Linked DNA regions of Promicromonospora sukumoe. The protein of the gene in region 1 interacts with the protein of each later gene in a pairwise test. Links are inferred from orthologs where the notes say so. Each region holds a gene or a part of one and is shown in the gene's direction. Other genes may lie near its edges. The genes, in order: thrS and rplA.

What was found.
Region 2: the proteins of thrS (region 1) and rplA interact in binary tests that used the Escherichia coli proteins (3 or more experiments, as listed by UniProt). The link is inferred for Promicromonospora sukumoe from one-to-one orthologs.

What each region holds. Positions count from the first base shown.
Region 1 is NZ_JACGWV010000001.1:3,040,729-3,049,226, reverse strand. The notes cover bases 2,657-5,639. They hold thrS (threonine--tRNA ligase), read left to right. Parts: upstream 2,657-3,124; coding sequence 3,125-5,155; downstream 5,156-5,639. Other genes in these bases: FHX71_RS13470 (HIT family protein), read left to right, coding at 5,181-5,639; FHX71_RS13480 (hypothetical protein), read left to right, coding at 2,809-2,994. Outside these bases: FHX71_RS13490 (tyrosine-protein phosphatase), read right to left, coding at 130-840; FHX71_RS13485 (cation:proton antiporter), read right to left, coding at 850-2,619; more of FHX71_RS13470, read left to right, coding at 5,640-5,753; pgsA (phosphatidylinositol phosphate synthase), read left to right, coding at 5,753-6,421; FHX71_RS13460 (phosphatidylinositol mannoside acyltransferase), read left to right, coding at 6,421-7,368; FHX71_RS13455 (glycosyltransferase family 4 protein), read left to right, coding at 7,398-8,498. UniProt on the Escherichia coli protein: Catalyzes the attachment of threonine to tRNA(Thr) in a two-step reaction: L-threonine is first activated by ATP to form Thr-AMP and then transferred to the acceptor end of tRNA(Thr). The rate-limiting step is amino acid activation in the presence of tRNA.
Region 2 is NZ_JACGWV010000003.1:653,091-661,575, forward strand. The notes cover bases 2,764-5,733. They hold rplA (50S ribosomal protein L1), read left to right. Parts: upstream 2,764-3,875; coding sequence 3,876-4,592; downstream 4,593-5,733. Other genes in these bases: nusG (transcription termination/antitermination protein NusG), read left to right, coding at 2,764-3,284; rplK (50S ribosomal protein L11), read left to right, coding at 3,359-3,790; FHX71_RS26955 (RNA polymerase sigma factor), read left to right, coding at 4,867-5,499; FHX71_RS26960 (hypothetical protein), read left to right, coding at 5,490-5,733. Outside these bases: FHX71_RS26920 (ABC transporter permease), read right to left, coding at 1-649; FHX71_RS26925 (ABC transporter ATP-binding protein), read right to left, coding at 649-1,569; preprotein translocase subunit SecE, read left to right, coding at 1,975-2,220; more of nusG, read left to right, coding at 2,469-2,763; more of FHX71_RS26960, read left to right, coding at 5,734-6,050; FHX71_RS26965 (S8 family peptidase), read left to right, coding at 6,152-7,615; FHX71_RS26970 (CHAT domain-containing protein), read left to right, coding at 7,632-8,485. UniProt on the Escherichia coli protein: One of the primary rRNA binding proteins, it binds very close to the 3'-end of the 23S rRNA. Forms part of the L1 stalk. It is often not seen in high-resolution crystal structures, but can be seen in cryo_EM and 3D reconstruction models.

The sequences.
Region 1 (8,498 bases):
AGCGGTAGCGCGCTTCCCTGACACGGAAGAGGTCACTGGTTCGATCCCAGTATCGCCCACCAGCAAGGCCCCGGACCACGGTCCGGGGCCTTCGTCGTTCCCGACGGCGGCCGACGTCGTCCTACCCGGTCAGCCCTGCCCGACGAGCCGGGCCCGCAGCGCCCGCACGTGCCCCGGCGTGAGCCCGCCCCCGGTCAGGTACGCCTCGACGCCGCCGTGCCGCGCCGACAGGTGCTCCAGCGCGCCGAGGATGACGTGCCGGGTGGGCGGGACCTTGCGTTCGGCGGGCCGGTCGTCGCCCGCCCCGGCCGCCCGCAGCTCGTACCGGGGCGCGAGCCGCGCGTTGGTGACCTCGTAGTCGTCGGCGAGGGCGTCGACGTCGGCTCCGGCCAGGGTGAGCGCGAGCGCCACCACCAGGCCCGTGCGGTCCTTCCCGGCGGCGCAGTGCACCAGCACGGGACCCTCGGGGGCGTCAGCGACGGCGCCGACGGCGCGCGCGAACAGCTCCGGGTGCCGGTCCAGCATGCCCTGGTAGAGGTGCACCCAGGGCCCCTCCTCGGGGTCACCGGGGGCCTGCACCGGCAGGTGCAGGTAGGCGGGCCTGTCCGCGAGCCGGCTCGGCCACTCGGCGAGCTCCTCCGGCCGGCGCAGGTCGATGATCCGCGAGAGGCCGTAGGCGCCGGCGGCGGCGACGCCGTCGTCGGTCAGGTAGCTGGGGGACTCGGAGCGCACCAGGACGCGCTCGCGGACGGTGCCCCCGCCCGTGAGCGGGAGCCCGCCGAGGTCACGGGCGTTGAGGCAGCCCGCCCAGTCCAGGTGGAGCGGCGTGTAAGGCGTCACGCCGCGAACCTAGCGCTCCGGGTCTTCCTCGTGCATCGAAAACTTGCCCTTGCGCATCTCGACGGCGATCTGCTCGGCGTCCAGCAGGTCGAGGGCGTTGCCGAGCTGGGCCGAGTCGAAGGTGCCGTGGGAGCGTGCGGCGAGCAGCTCCTCGCGCTGGGCGGCGATGGTCGCGAGCCGCAGCTCCCGGTACTGGATGAAGCGGTCCTTGGTCAGCACCGCGTCCTCGTCCTGCGACTCGTGCTCGCGGAAGGTGTCCTTGCGCACCCGGGCGACGACCCCGGCGTCGTACGGCGTGCCGTCCGGGCGCTGCGGCTCGGCGAGGAACTGGCGGGCCGCCTGCTCGGTCTCGCGGCGCAGGGCGGGCAGGTCGCCGGTCGTGTCCTGCCCGATCAGCCCGAGGCGCCGGGTCACCCAGGGCAGGGTGCTGCCCTGGAGCAGGAGCGTGCCGAACGCGACGCCGAAGGCGACCAGGATCAGGAAGGACCGGTTCGGCGTGTCGGCCGGCAGCGTCTGCGCCGCCGCCAGCGTCACCACGCCACGCATGCCCGCCCACACCAGGAGCGTGCCCTCGCGCCAGCCGAGGGGCCGGGCCAGGTCGTAGTCGATGTCGGCGGTGCGGCGCCGCAGGGTGCCCTGGATGCGTTCCAGGCGCTGGGCGGTCGAGCGGCGGCCCTTGCGCCGTCCCGTGCCCTCGTCCGTCTCGGTCGGGGGTGGTGCCGCCGCGGCCCGCTGGTCGATGCGGTCCTGGAACGCGGTGAGCGTCTCGCGCACCGCCTCGCCGCGCCGGGCCCGGCGCCCCTGGATGCCGATCAGCGGCGTCACGAAGGCGGCGCGCACCACGAGGATCGCCGCACCGGCGATGGCCGCGACGACGGCCGCCTGCCAGACCGAGCCCGTGCCGGACTCGGCGTCCTCGATGAGGGCGAACAGCTCGATGCCCATGATGAGGAACACGGTGCCCTCGAGCAGCAGCTCGACGGTGTGCCAGTTGGAGCGTTCGGCGATGCGGTCCTGCGGGCGCAGGTAGCGCGGCGAGCCGTTGCCCGTCACCAGGCCCGCCGCGACGACGGCGACCAGGCCGGACGCGCCGAGCTCCTCGGCCGGGATGTAGGCGACGAACGGCACCACGAACGACATGGCGGTGCTCAGGGCGGCGTGACCCAGCCGGCGTCGCACCCGCAGGCCCAGCCAGCCGACGGGCACGCCGATCGCCACGGCGACCAGGGCCGCGTAGGCGAAGTCGCCCACGACCTCCCACAGGCTCACCGAGGCCGCGGTCGCCGCGATGGCGGATCGCAGGAGCACCAGCGCGGAGGCGTCGTTGAGCAGGGACTCGCCCTCCAGCATCGTGACGCTGCGTGGCGACGCCCCGAGCCGTTTCACGATCGACGTCGCGACGGCGTCCGTCGGGCTGACGATGGCGCCCAGCGCGATGGCCGTGGCCAGGTCGATGTCGGGGATCAGCCAGCGGAAGAGCAGGCCGAGCAGCACCGAGCTGATCACCACGAGCGTCACCGACAGGCCGCCGATGGCCGTGAAGTCCCGCCGGAAGTCCATCGACGGCAGGCCGACGGCGGCCGAGTAGAGCAGCGGGGGCAGCACGCCGCCGAGGATCACCTCGGGCGGGATCTCGACCGCGGGCACCCACGGCAGCAGGCTGACCCCCGCGCCCAGCACCACCAGGACCAGCGGGGCCGCGACGCCGGCCTTGGGGGCCAGGGCGGTGACGGCGATGATCAGGACGGCGGCGATGACTGCGACGATCAGGTACTCCACAGGCTGACGTTACGAGACGCCGACGGCGTCCGCCGACTTTTGCGCTCTGCGCGAGACGCCGGAGGGACCCCAGGTGGGGCGCCGTTGCCGCGCGCGTCCGACGCTCTGCGCGTAGTTTCAGGGGTGGCGGCGGGACCCCGTCGCGCGCAGGGGGGCACGTCGTGTGCCCGTGTCGAAGAGGAGTCGGACATGGGGCTTTTTGACAAGGCCAAGGAGTTCGTGACGGACCCGGACAACCTGGCGAAGGCCAAGGAGCAGCTCAGCGACGAGAACGTCGACGCAGCCACGGACAAGCTCAAGGAGCTCGCGCCGGACAAGGCGGACGGGGCGATCGACACCCTGGGCCAGAAGGCCAAGGACTTCGGCAAGAGCTGATCCCGCCGGTCCGCCCGCGGTGCGACCGCGGGCACGGGACCGGCACTGTATCGGTACGATCGAGGGGCACCGTCCGTGCGGACGGTGCCCCTCGATCCATTTCGTCTTCCGTTCCCCAAGGAGCACTCCTGTGTCCGACGTCGCATCGCCGCCCAGCCCCACCGACCTCGCCGGTGGCGAGACCCCGGCTGAGAACACCACGCAGGCGACGACGACCGAGGCGACGACGACCGGCGTCGAGCTGTACGGCGACCGCCGCGACGTCGTCGTCGTGCGGGTGGACGGCGAGCTGTGGGACCTCGACCGCGAGATCCCGGCCGGCCGCGAGGTCGAGCCGGTGACGATCAGCGAGCCCGACGGCCTGGCCGTGCTGCGGCACAGCGCCGCCCACGTGCTGGCGCAGGCCGTGCAGCAGGTCAACCCGGACGCGAAGCTGGGCATCGGCCCGCCCGTCACCGACGGCTTCTACTACGACTTCGACGTCGAGACGCCGTTCACGCCCGAGGACCTCAAGGCCCTCGACAAGACGATGGGCCGCATCATCAAGGAGGGCCAGACCTTCCGCCGCCGCGTCGTCACCGAGGACGAGGCGCGCGCCGAGCTGGCGAACGAGCCGTACAAGCTGGAGCTGATCGGCCTCAAGGGCGGCGCGGCGGCCGACGGCGACAGCGGCGAGTCCGTCGAGGTGGGCGGCGGCGAGCTGACCATCTACGACAACGTGCGTGGCGCCGGCCGTGAGAGCGAGACCGTGGTCTGGTCGGACCTGTGCCGCGGCCCGCACCTGCCGAACACGCGCCTGATCGGCAACGGCGTGCAGCTCATGCGCTCGGCCGCCGCCTACTGGCGCGGCAGCGAGAAGAACCCGATGCTGCAGCGCGTCTACGGCACGGCCTGGCCGTCCAAGGACGAGCTGAAGGCGTACCTGGAGCGGCTGGCCGAGGCCGAGCGCCGCGACCACCGGCGCATCGGCGCCGAGATGGACCTGTTCAGCTTCTCCGACGAGGTCGGCTCCGGCCTGCCGCTGTTCCACCCCAAGGGCGGCGTCATCAAGCGGGTCATGGAGGACTACGTCCGCCAGCGGCACATCGAGGAGGGCTTCTCGTACGTCGGCACCCCGCACATCACCAAGGACGGGCTGTTCCACACCTCGGGCCACCTGCCCTACTACGCGGACACCATGTTCCCGGAGATGGACCTCGAGGGGTCCAAGTACCGGCTCAAGGCCATGAACTGCCCCATGCACAACCTGATCTTCGCCGCGCGCGGGCGCTCCTACCGTGAGCTGCCGCTGCGCCTGTTCGAGTTCGGTTCCGTGTACCGGTACGAGAAGTCCGGCGTGGTGCAGGGCCTGACGCGCGTGCGCGGCCTGACCCAGGACGACTCGCACTCCTACGTGACGCCGGAGCAGGCGCCGGGCGAGGTCAAGCACCTGCTCGACTTCATGCTCAGCGTGCTGCGCGACTTCGGCCTGGACGACTTCTACCTGGAGCTGTCCACGCGTGACGACTCCAAGCCGGACAAGTTCGTGGGCTCGGACGAGGACTGGGCCGCCGCGACCGAGATCCTGGAGCGCGTGGGCCGCGAGACCGGCCTGGAGCTCGTGGCCGACCCGGGCGGCGCCGCGTTCTACGGCCCCAAGATCTCCGTGCAGGCCAAGGACGCCATCGGCCGTACCTGGCAGATGGGCACCGTGCAGTACGACTTCAACCAGCCCAAGGGCTTCGGGCTGGAGTACACCGCCGCGGACGGCACCCGCCAGCAGCCGGTCATGATCCACTCGGCCAAGTTCGGCTCCATCGAGCGGTTCATGGGCGTGCTCATCGAGCACTACGCCGGGCAGTTCCCGGCCTGGCTCGCGCCCGTCCAGGTGCTCGCCGTGCCCGTCGCCGACGCCTTCGACGACTACCTCAAGGACGTCGTCGCCCAGCTCCGGGCCCAGGGCATCCGCGCCGAGCTCGACCTGTCCGACGACCGGTTCGGCAAGAAGATCCGCAACGCGTCCAAGGAGAAGGTCCCGTTCGTGCTCATCGCGGGCGGCGAGGACGTCGAGGCGGGCGCCGTGTCGTTCCGGTTCCGGGACGGCACCCAGGAGAACGGCGTGCCGGTCGCCGAGGCGATCGAGCGGATCGTCAAGGCGGTCAGCGACCGCGTGCAGGTCTGACCGGCTCCGCAGAGGTCGTCCCCGGATGAACAGCGACCCCGCTCCCGAGTCCCCGGCGGCCTTCGGCCCCTCGGACGACGGGCTGCAGCGGCTCTGGACGCCGCACCGCATGGTCTACATCGGCGGGCAGGACAAGCCCGCCGACGGGACCACCCAGCAGTGCCCGTTCTGCCGCATCCCGGCGGGCGACGACGAGCAGGGCCTCGTCGTCGCCCGCGGGGAGCGGTGCTACGTGGTGCTGAACCTCTACCCGTACAACTCGGGGCACATGATGGTGCTCCCGTACCGGCACGTCTCGGACTACACGGACCTGACCGACGCCGAGACGGTCGAGCTGGCACAGATGACTCAGCAGGCCATGCGCGTGTCGCGCGCCGTTCACTCGCCCGCAGGCTTCAATCTTGGTATCAACCAGGGCGAGGTCGCCGGTGCGGGCATCGCGGCGCACCTGCACCAGCACGTCGTGCCGCGCTGGCTGGGCGACGCCAACTTCCTGCCCGTGGTGGGCCAGACCAAGGCGTTGCCGGAGCTGCTGGCGGACACCCGCCGTCGGCTCGCGGACGCGTGGAAGACCGCGGGGGGCAGAGAGGAGAACTGATGTTACGGGGCCTGCGCTCCTTCATGACGACGCTGTTCACACCCCTGGCCCGGCTGCTGCTGGCGCTGCGGGTCTCGCCGGACGCGGTGACGATCGCCGGCACCGTCGTGGTCACCGTGGTGGCCCTGACGCTGCTCCCGATGGGGCACACGCTCGTGGGCGGCCTGCTGATCGGCTTCTTCGTCCTCTTCGACTCCCTCGACGGGGTGATGGCGCGCCAGGCCGGGCGGTCCGGACCGTGGGGCGCGTTCCTTGACTCGACCCTGGACCGCGTGTCCGACGGCGCGGTGTTCGCTGGCATCACGCTCTGGTTCGTGCTGCACCCCGACGAGCACCACGGCCTGTGGGGCACGTCCGCCGCGCTCGCCTGCCTGGTGCTCGGCAGCGTCGTCCCGTACGCCCGGGCCCGCGCCGAGGGCGTCGGCGCCACCGCACAGGTGGGCATCGCCGAGCGCGCCGACCGGCTGCTGCTGGCACTCGTCCCGTTCACGTTCATGCAGGTGGGCCTGCCCGTCGTCGTGCTGGAGGTCGTGCTCACCCTGCTGGCGCTCGCCAGCCTGGTGACCGTGGTCCAGCGCATCGCCACCGTGCACGACCAGCTCGCGCGACGTGCGGTCGAGACCCGGGACGAACCGCACGAGGGTCCCCTGGCCGGACAGGGCGCCTGATGAACGTCGCGGCGGCGTACACCTTCGCGTGGCGCAACGCCACGAAGATCCCCGAGCCCGTGCTGCGGGGCCTGTTCACCGCGGTCGCCGACGTCACCTGGCTGCGCCACGGCAAGGCCGTGCGGCGCATGGAGAGCAACTACGCGCGGGTGCGGCCCGACCTCGACGCCGCGGCCGTGCGCCGGCTGTCCCGGGCGGGCATGCGCAGCTACATGCGCTACTTCCGGGAGGCCTTCACCCTCCAGGGCGTCACCACCGCCAAGCTGCGGGCGCGCGTGCGCCTGGAGGGCTACGACGAGCACGTGCGCCCCGTGATCGACGACGGCGGCGCCGTCTCGCTCGCCCTGGGCCACCTCGGCAACTGGGACCTGGCCGGCGCCTACGGCTCCCAGTACCTCGCGGGCGTGCTCACCGTCGCCGAGCGGCTCAAGCCCGACGAGCTCTTCGAGGAGTTCCTGCGGTTCCGCGGGTCCCTCGGCATCGACGTCCTGGCCCTCGGCAACGGCGACGTGCTGGGTGCCCTGGTCCGCGGCGCCAAGGAGGGCGGGCGGCTCCTGCCGCTGCTCAGCGACCGCGACCTGACCTCCACCGGCATCGAGGTCGACCTCGCCGGGCACCGCGCCCGGGTCGCCGCCGGCCCGGCGCTCGTCGGCCTGGAGGCCGAGGTGCCCGTGCACGCCGTCGGCATCACGTACGAGCGGCTGCGCGGCGCCCGGCGCCGCACCGCGGGCACGCCGTGGGGCATCGTCATCCACTTCTACCCGCCCCTGCCCGTGCCCGACGTCGGGCTGCCGCGCGCCGAGCGGGCTCGCCTGCTCACCCAGGGCTGGGTCGACCAGCTCGCGGGGTCCATCGTCGAGCACACGCACGACTGGCACATGCTGCAGCGGGTGTTCGTCGCCGACCTGGGACCGGCCCGGCAGCGGGCCGCGCGGGAGAACGGATGAGAGGCGCGCGGCGGCGCGGGCACCGCACGCTGCGCGTCGGCATCGTCTGCCCCTACTCCTTCGACGCCCCCGGCGGCGTCCAGTTCCACGTGCGCGACCTCGCGGAGGCGCTCCAGGCCGCCGGGCACGAGGTGTCGGTCCTGGCCCCGTCCAGCGACGACACCGAGTTGCCCGACGTCGTCACGGCCGCCGGCCGGGCGGTACCCGTGCCCTACAACGGGTCGGTCGCGCGCCTCACCTTCGGCCCGCTGACCGCCACGCGGGTGCGCCGCTGGCTGGAGGGCGGCATCGACGGCCGCCCGTTCGACATCGTCCACCTGCACGAGCCCATGGTCCCGTCCCTGTCGATGCTCGCCCTGTGGCAGACCACCGAGCCGGTCGTCGCCACGTTCCACACCTCGCAGGTGCGCTCGCGGGCGCTGCAGGTCGCCTACCCGCTGGTGCGGCAGTCGCTGGAGAAGATCGCGGCCCGGATCGCCGTGTCCGAGGACGCGCGCCGCACCCTGGTGGACCACCTGGGCGGCGACGCCGTCGTCATCCCCAACGGCGTCTACACGCAGGTGTTCGCGAGCAGCCCCCGGCGGCCCGAGTGGACCGGGACGCCCGACGCGCCGACCGTCGCGTTCCTCGGCCGCCTCGACGAGCCGCGCAAGGGGCTCGGCGTGCTGGTGCAGGCCGTCCCGGCGATCCTCGACCGGATGCCCGGCACACGCTTCCTCGTGGCGGGCCGCGGCAACGGCATCGTCGACGAGACGCGCGAGATGCTGGGGGAGCGGGCCGCGTCCGTCGAGTTCCTGGGCGTGGTATCCGACGCCGACAAGGCGGCGCTGCTGGCGTCCGCCGACCTGTACGTCGCGCCGCAGACCGGCGGGGAGAGCTTCGGCATCGTGCTCGTGGAGGCCATGAGCGCCGGGTCCGTGGTCGTGGCCAGCGACCTCGGCGCGTTCGCGCGCGTCCTGGACGACGGCGCGGCCGGCGCGCTGTTCCGCACCGGCGACCCCGGCGACCTCGCCACGACCGTCCTGGCCCTGCTGGCCGACCCGGCGCGGCGGGACGCCTACCGCGCCCACGCCGCGCAGTGGGTCCAGCGGTTCGACTGGTCCGGCGTCACAGAACAGGTCCTCGCGGTC
Region 2 (8,485 bases), on another replicon or contig:
TCACCGGGAAGAACACCCCGGACGTGAACTGCAGCACCAGGAGCGGCGTGACCACGACGGCGCTCGCGGACCGCCCCGAACGCGGCACCGACGAGTAGGCGACGCCGCACACCGCGCCGGCCGCCGTCCCGAGCACGAACACCCAGGCGAACGTGATCCAGCGGCCCGCGTCGTCGGGCAGGGGGACGTCGAACGCGAGCGCGGCCACCGCGAGCAGCAGGGCGGTCTGCGCGAGCACCGTGACCAGCGACAGGAAGATCTTGCCCAGGAAGTACGACGTCGCGGGCAGGGGAGTGGCCCGCAGCCGCTTGAGCGTCCCGTCGTCCCGCTCCACGGCGATCGACATGGCGAGCGTCTGGTAGGTCGAGAGCATGACGCCGGTCGCCACCATCCCCGGCAGGAAGTACTGCGCGAAGCTGACGCTGACGCCCTCCGAGACCGCCGGGTCGTCGTCCCCGAAGACGGTCGAGAAGATCGCCAGCATGATGATCGGGTAGGCGAAGCCGAAGACCATCGAGTCGCGCTCGCGGACGAACTGCAGCAGCTCGACGCCGCCGCGCACCAGGCCGAGCCTGATCGTGCCGGGCAGCTTCCGAGCGACGCTCGTCGCCGTACGGCTCGTCGTGGTCGTCGCGGCAGTCGTGCTCATCACGCCGCCTCCTTGTCGTGGGTCGTGGCGGTGGCCGTGTCGTGGGCCGGGGTCTCGCCGATCAGGGACAGGTACACGTCCTCGAGCGTCGGGCGGGTCACGGACAGGCCCGGCACCTCGGCGTCCGGCCCGGCCGCGGCGATCAGCCGTGCGACGGCGGCGGTGGGCCGGTCGGTCCGCTCGGTGCGGCGTACCCCGCCGTCGTCCCACGCGACGACCGGGGTGCGGGCGGCGGGCCCGCCCAGGGACTCGGGGGTGCCCTCGGCCACCACCACGCCGTCCCGCACGACGAGGACGCGGTCCGCGAGCTGCGCGGCCTCGTCCAGGTAGTGGGTCGTCAGGAGGATCGTGGTCCCGTCGTCGCGCAGCCCGGTCACCAGGTCCCAGAAGGACCGGCGCGCCTCCGGGTCGAACCCGGTGGTGGGCTCGTCGAGGAAGAGCAGCTCGGGCCGGCCGACGATCCCGAGCGCCACGTCGAGCCGGCGCCGCTGGCCGCCGGACAGCCCGCGCGTCCGGGCCTTGCTTTTCTCCCCGAGCCCGACGGCGGCGATGACCTCCTCCGGGTCGCGCGAGCGGGGGTAGGCGGCGGCGGTCGAGCGCACCTTCTCGATGACCGTGAGCTCGCTCAGGTCCCGGGAGTCCTGCATGACCACGCCGATCCGGGCGCGCCACGCGCGGCCGGCCTCGCCGGGGTCCTCGCCGAGGACGGCGACGTCGCCGTCGTCCCGGGTGCGAAACCCCTCGAGGATCTCGACGGTGGTGGTCTTGCCGGCGCCGTTGGGGCCGAGCACCGCCACGATCTCGCCGTGGGCGACGTCGAGGTCCAGGCCTGCGACGGCGTCCTTGAACCCGGTACGGGGGTTGCCGTACCGCTTGCGGAGGCCGCGTACCCGCACGGCCGCTGAGCCGGATGTCTGCATGTATCGAGCATGCTCCGTGGGGGCCCCGCGGCGGGACGCCCGTTCGACTGCACCTGGTGTCCGTCGTCCGGTGGACAGGGCCGTCGCACGCCGTGCGACGGGTGGTCCGGAACGAGTTCGACCTACGGCGCCCGGTACCGTACAGTTGTGCCTCGGTGATCGATGCTCACCTGATGTGGCGTGCCTCTCCAGGGCCCGCGACATTGCACGACCAGGCATCGGACACAAAGGGTAGTGGCGCAATTGGTAGCGCAGCGGTCTCCAAAACCGCAGGTTGCAGGTTCGAGTCCTGTCTACCCTGCCAGCGTGAACCCCAGCGGGGCCGCGCGCAGCGGGCCCACGTGAGTGGACCTGGAACGGCAGTCCGCGCCGCCCGGCGCGCCGGGCCACAGGAGTGGGGTAGCAGTGAGCGACACCGAGGTGATCCAGAGCGCTGCGGAGCGTCCGAGCAAGGGCGGCGGCAACATCTTCGCCCGAATCGCGCTCTTCGTGCGCCAGGTGGTGGCCGAGCTCAAGAAGGTCGTCTCGCCGACGCGCTCCGAGCTCTTCACGTACACGACCGTCGTGCTCGTCTTCCTGGTCGTCGTCATGATCTTCGTGGTGATCCTGGACTACGCCTTCGGCATGCTCGCGGGCTGGGTCTTCGGCTGATCCTCCCTCGCGGAGACGGCGGCTGACACAGCCGTCGAGGGGCCCGGTCAAGCGGGTCCGCGCCGGTCCGGGTGCGCCGGACGAGCTCATGGGGCACGCTGCGCAGTACTTCGCTGTGATGGTTCTCGCCCGTCGCTGATTGTCCCTTCGCGGTACTTTCGCGCGACAATGGCCGGACACAGCTCGTAGAAGTACGCACACCCGTGCCGGGCGCAGCCCCGGCGCACGAAGAGAAAGCAGGTTCGTTCGTGTCCCAGGACTCTCTGGACCAGACGGAGAACGTCTCGCCGGCCGACGGCGACGAGACGGCTGTCGACGCGCCCCTGGACGCCGAGAACGCTGACGTGCCTGCGGACGCCGAGACCCCGGCCGAGACCGTCGACGACGAGGTCGAGGACGACGCCACCGACGAGCGCCCCGCTGACGCCGACGGCGACGTCATCGTGGACGAGGTCGAGGAGTTCAAGCGAACCCTCCGCGGCCAGTTCGGCGACTGGTACGTCATCCACTCGTACGCCGGTTACGAGAAGCGCGTGAAGACCAACCTCGAGAACCGCATCCAGAGCCTGAACATGGAGGACTACATCTTCCAGGTCGAGGTTCCGATGGAAGAGGTCGCCGAGATCAAGAACGCGCAGAAGAAGATCGTGAGCCGGGTCCGCATCCCGGGCTACGTCCTCGTGCGCATGGACCTGACCGACGAGTCGTGGGGCGCCGTGCGCCACACGCCCGGTGTCACGGGCTTCGTCGGGCACACGCACCAGCCGGTGCCGCTGAGCTTCGACGAGATCTACTCGATGCTCGCCCCGTCGATGCTGCCGCAGCCCGCCCAGGTGGGCCAGCAGACCGCCGGTGGCGGCACGATCACCTCCGGTGGCAAGGCTCCGGTCCACGTCGACTTCGAGGTGGGCGAGTCGGTGACCGTGACCGACGGTCCGTTCGACACGCTGCCCGCCTCGATCTCCGAGATCAACGTCGAGGCCCAGAAGCTCAAGGTCCTCGTCTCCATCTTCGGCCGGGAGACCCCGGTCGAGCTGGGGTTCAACCAGGTCGCCAAGATCTGATTCGTCCGTCCCCAGCACTTGCAACCGGGTCATCGCCCACGGCGTAGGCCCAGTCGACAGAAGGTAGTGAACGCATGCCCCCGAAGAAGAAGGTCTCCGGCCTCATCAAGCTGCAGATCCAGGCCGGCGCCGCGACGCCGGCTCCGCCGATCGGCCCTGCCCTGGGTCAGCACGGCGTGAACATCATGGAGTTCTGCAAGGCGTACAACGCCGCGACCGAGTCGCAGCGCGGCAACGTCATCCCGGTCGAGATCACCGTGTACGAGGACCGCTCGTTCACCTTCATCACCAAGACCCCGCCGGCCGCCGAGCTCATCAAGAAGGCCGCCGGTGTGGCCAAGGGCTCCGCGACGCCGCACACGGTCAAGGTCGCGTCGATCACCAAGGACCAGGTCCGCGAGATCGCCACGACCAAGCTGCCCGACCTCAACGCGAACGACCTCGACGCCGCGTCGCTGATCATCGCGGGCACCGCCCGCTCCATGGGCATCACCGTTTCCGAGTGATCCCACCCGGGGCACCCGCCCCGGACCGAAACACCACAGTGGCAGGGCCGACCGGGCCCGCTACGACCACACAAGGAGTGGAAACATGGCAAAGCGCAGCAAGGCGTACCTCGCCGCCGCCGAGAAGATCGACAGCGACACGCTGTACGCCCCGCTGGACGCGATCCGTCTGGCCAAGGAGACCGCCACGGTCAAGTACGACGCGACCGTCGAGGTCGCGTTCCGCCTGAGCGTGGACCCCCGCAAGGCCGACCAGATGGTCCGTGGCACGGTCAACCTGCCGAACGGCACCGGTAAGACCGCCAAGGTCATCGTGTTCGCCAACGCCGCCAAGGCGGAGGAGGCCCGTGCGGCCGGTGCCGACGAGGTCGGTGGCGACGAGCTCATCGAGAAGGTGGCCGCCGGCTACACCGACTTCGACGCGGCCGTGGCCACGCCGGACCTGATGGGCAAGGTCGGTCGTCTCGGTAAGGTGCTCGGTCCCCGTGGCCTCATGCCGAACCCGAAGACCGGCACCGTGACCATGGACGTCACCAAGGCCGTGTCCGACATCAAGGGCGGCAAGATCGAGTTCCGTGTCGACAAGCACGCGAACCTGCACTTCATCATCGGCAAGTCCTCCTTCACGGAGGCCCAGCTGCTGGAGAACTACGCCGCAGCGCTCGACGAGGTCCTGCGCCTCAAGCCGTCGTCGTCGAAGGGTCGCTACATCAGCAAGGCGACCATGACCACCACGATGGGCCCCGGCATCCCGCTGGACCAGAGCAAGACCACCAAGCTGCTGGAGGAGCTCCCGGCCTGAGCCGAGCCCTTCTGAGCGCAAGAAGACCCGCACCCCTCACGGGGTGCGGGTCTTTTTGAATTTTCATCAGAAAGATGTATCGAACCCGGTCCGGGCACCTCTTGTCTGATGGGCGGCAGGAAGCCGACGTGATGCGAGGAGAGGGGAGTGCCTGGTGGGCACCATTTTCGACCTCCCCCGATCCGCGAGCTCGGCCGTAGACTCGGTTGGTCCAAGTGCTCCACGTCCGGTTCGCGACGTGGAAACATCCGCCAGCAGAGAATCCCGTGGTGCAATGACAGGATCAAGGGAGGCCCTGCCCGACGTCGACGGCTCCGGTCTCACTCTCGGCGATCGTGCAGCGATCGCACTGACCGAGTACCGCGCGGGCAACCACCAGGCGCTCGGCGACCTGGTTCGCGAGGCGACGCCGCTGCTGTGGCACACGGTCCGCGCACAGGGGGTCGACCGCGACGCCGCGGACGACGTCGTGCAGAGCACCTGGGTCGCGCTGGTGCGCCACGCCGAGTCGATCGCCGAGCCGAAGGCCGTGCTGAAGTGGCTCCTGGTGACCGCGAAGCGCGCCGCCTGGGAGGCCGTGCGCAAGCACCGTGACGACGAGAAGCGCCGCACCGAGCTGCCGGACGACAGCCCCGAGCATCCGATGGCTCTCCCTGCGAACGATCCGCCGCCCGATGCCGAGGTCCTGCGCGACGAGCGCGACCGCATCCTGTGGACGTCGCTCCAGAAACTTCCCGGACGCTGCCAGGAGCTGCTGCGTCTTGTCTCGCTCGCCGACCGGCCGGACTACCGGTACATCTCGGCGGCGATCGGTATGCCGATGGGCTCCATCGGTTCGACCCGCGGCCGCTGCCTGGCGAAGCTGCGCACCCTCCTCGATGAGCAAGGGGACTTCTCGTGGACCTGACGCCGGAACCCAAGAAGAACGACGAGGTCGTGGGGCACCTCTCGTTCGACCCGAAGGGCGCGCTGGACGCCGAGGACGGGGCCGTGCTGACCCGCCTCGCCCGCGCCGTCGGGGCGGTGGACCCGGTGCCGGAAGGACTCGTCGAGCGGTCGTTGTTCGCGATCACGCTGGCGGGGCTCGAGGCCGAGCTGATGGAGGCCGTCTATCTCGACGCGCCGTTCGCGGGCGTCCGGGGGGCCGCCGCGGCGGCCCGGGCCGACGACACCGCGCCCGCCGAGGCGAAGACCATCACCTTCACGCACGACTCGCTGACCGTGATGATCACGCTGTCCCCGTCCAGCGGCGGACGGGTCCGCATCGACGGCTGGGCTGCCCCGGCGGCCGGCCTGGACGTGGAGCTGCACCGGCCCGGCGTCGACATGCTCACCACCGCGTCGGACGAGGACGGCCGGTTCGCCTTCGACGCCGTCGAGCGCGGCCGGGCGAGCCTGGTGGTCCGCAGGACCGACGGCGGCGGCGGTGCCGTCAGCACGCCCATCATCGAGCTGTGAACCGCTGAACCACCGCACCACCGAACTACCACTGTGTGTGATCTGGCCGAGGGGCGCGGCGGGATCTGTCGAGCAATCGTCGTCGATGGAGAGGTATTGCTGTGACTGAACCCATGCCCGAGGAGCTCCGCGTCCGGGACCACGCCGGAGGCTGGCGGCCCGTCCGAGAGCTCGATCCGGCCGAGGCCCGCTGCCGCCGTGACGTGCGGCTGGCGCCGACCCGATACGTAGCAGACCGCCTGATCGTGCGGGGCACGCCGGGGGAGGACGACGGCCTGCTGGAGCTGCTCCGGGAGCGCGCCGCCGACCGCGGTCTGTCGCTGGAGATGGAGGAGCTCACGCCGGCGCCCATGCGGTCGGACGTACCGCGCACGGGGGTCGCGCTGCACGTGGCCGCGGGCGGCACCGAGAACGCGGACGTGTGGGACCTGCTGGACGACGTCGCGTCCAGCGCGGGCGCGGACGACCGCAAGCGGATCGGTCTGGACCACGTGCTGCAGGGTCACCGCAACAAGCCGGGTGTCGGCATCCCGGGGGACCGGGAGCCGTCCCTGCACGTCGGACCGCAGCCCCGGCGCTCTCTCGGGGCGGGTCCCGTGCCGTGGCTGTCCGCCGACGGCGTGCAGCGGCCGGTCGTCGCCCTGGTCGACACGGGGATCGGCGCGCACCCCTGGTTCGACGGCTCGCACGTCGTGATCAGGGACGCCCAGGTCGACGGCGGCCCGATCGGCACCTTCACCGAGGAGGAGCCGGCGACGGGCCACGAGCCGGCCGCCGAGCTGGCCCCCTACCTGGGGCACGGCACGTTCATCGCGGGCCTGGTGCACCAGGTGTGCCCCGATGCCGCGATCCTGCCCGTCCGCGTCATGTACACCGACGGCGAGGTTCGCGAGTGGGACCTCGTCCGTTCGCTGGAGCGGCTCCTCGAGTACCACCTGCGTGGTGTGGCGGGCGTCCCGGGGCACACCCCCGTCGACATCGTGGTGCTGGCGCTCGGCTTCCAGCCGGAGCTCCTCGACGACGACTACGAGGGAGTGCTGCGCGGGTCCCTGCGCGACCTGCGCCGCGCCGGGGTGCTCGTCGTCGCGTCGGCGGGCAACGACGGCGGCGAGCAGCCGGTGTTCCCCGCCGCCTGGGCGCCGCACGTGCAACGGGTCAGCGGACGGGCGGAGCCGCTGGAGCCTTCAGACCTGCGCGCCGACTACACGCCGTTGCTGGTCGTCACGGCCGCGAACCCGAACGGTACGCTCGCCGACTTCGCCAACGACGGACCGTGGGTCACCAGCGTGCGGCCGGGGACCAAGGTGCACAGCACCATGCCGGTGACCGCCGACGGGGCGCTGGAGCCGCAGGAGGTGTCCGCGGGCGGCCGTGAGTCGGTCGACCCGGACGACTTCACCGGCGGGTTCGCGACGTGGAGCGGTACCTCGTTCTCGTCGCCCATCCTGGCGGGCGAGCTGGCCCAGCACCTGCTGGACGGCCGTGTCACGGAGAGTCCCGCGAATCGGGTTGCCGCGGCGTGGGAGGCTGCACACCAGGCGACGGGACTGCCGATCCCGCACTGACGACGATGGGATGAGCGTGGAGGCGACCGATCGCCGCGAACCGTGGGCGGGACTGTTCGAGCGGCTGGAGGTCGCTCGTGACCTGCACGCGCGAGCGAAGTGGTCGGCCGCGGAGTCGGACTTCCGCGTGCTACTGGCGGACCTGCAGGAGCATGACCCCGCCCAGCTCGACCCCCTGGGCAGGGCGCAGTGGGCCGAGCTCATGGTGCGAAGCTTCCTGGGGCTGTCGAACCCGGTCCACGCCTTGGCCGGGTCCCTCGGGGACGCGCTCGCGCTCTGCGACCGGGCGGCGGCGGTCGAGCGGAGGGTGCCGGACCCCTCGATGGCGAGCCTCGTGCTCGTCCAGCGAGGGGTCCTGCACTCGCGAGCCGGCCAGCCCAGGCAGGCGCTCTCGAACTTCACGCAGGCGCTTCGTGGTCCGGGCCTCGCGGCGCACCGGGACCTCGCCACGACCTTGCTGAACCGCGGGGCCGTCTACAGCGAGCTCGGCGACTTCGCCGAGGCTCTGAGCGACTACCGGGCGGCCCACGAGCACGCCGCTGCCCTGGGTCACGCCCAGTACATCGCGTTCGCGCTGCACAACATCGGGTACGCCCGGTACACCCTGGGCAACCTGCCCGGCGCCCTGGAGTCGATGGAGCGGGCCGTCGACGCCGCCCCCGACCAGGATGACGGCATCCCGGAGCTCGGCCGGGCCGAGGTGCTCTTCGAGAGCGGCCTTCTGGAGGACGCCGAACAACTTCTCGCCATTGCCGCGGAACGCCTCTCCCGCGCGGCGCTTCGGCTGGAGCACGCCGAGGCCGAGTGGTTCCGGGCCCGCGCACTGATGGGTCTGCGGCGCTTCGACGACGCGCGCACCCAGGCGGCCCA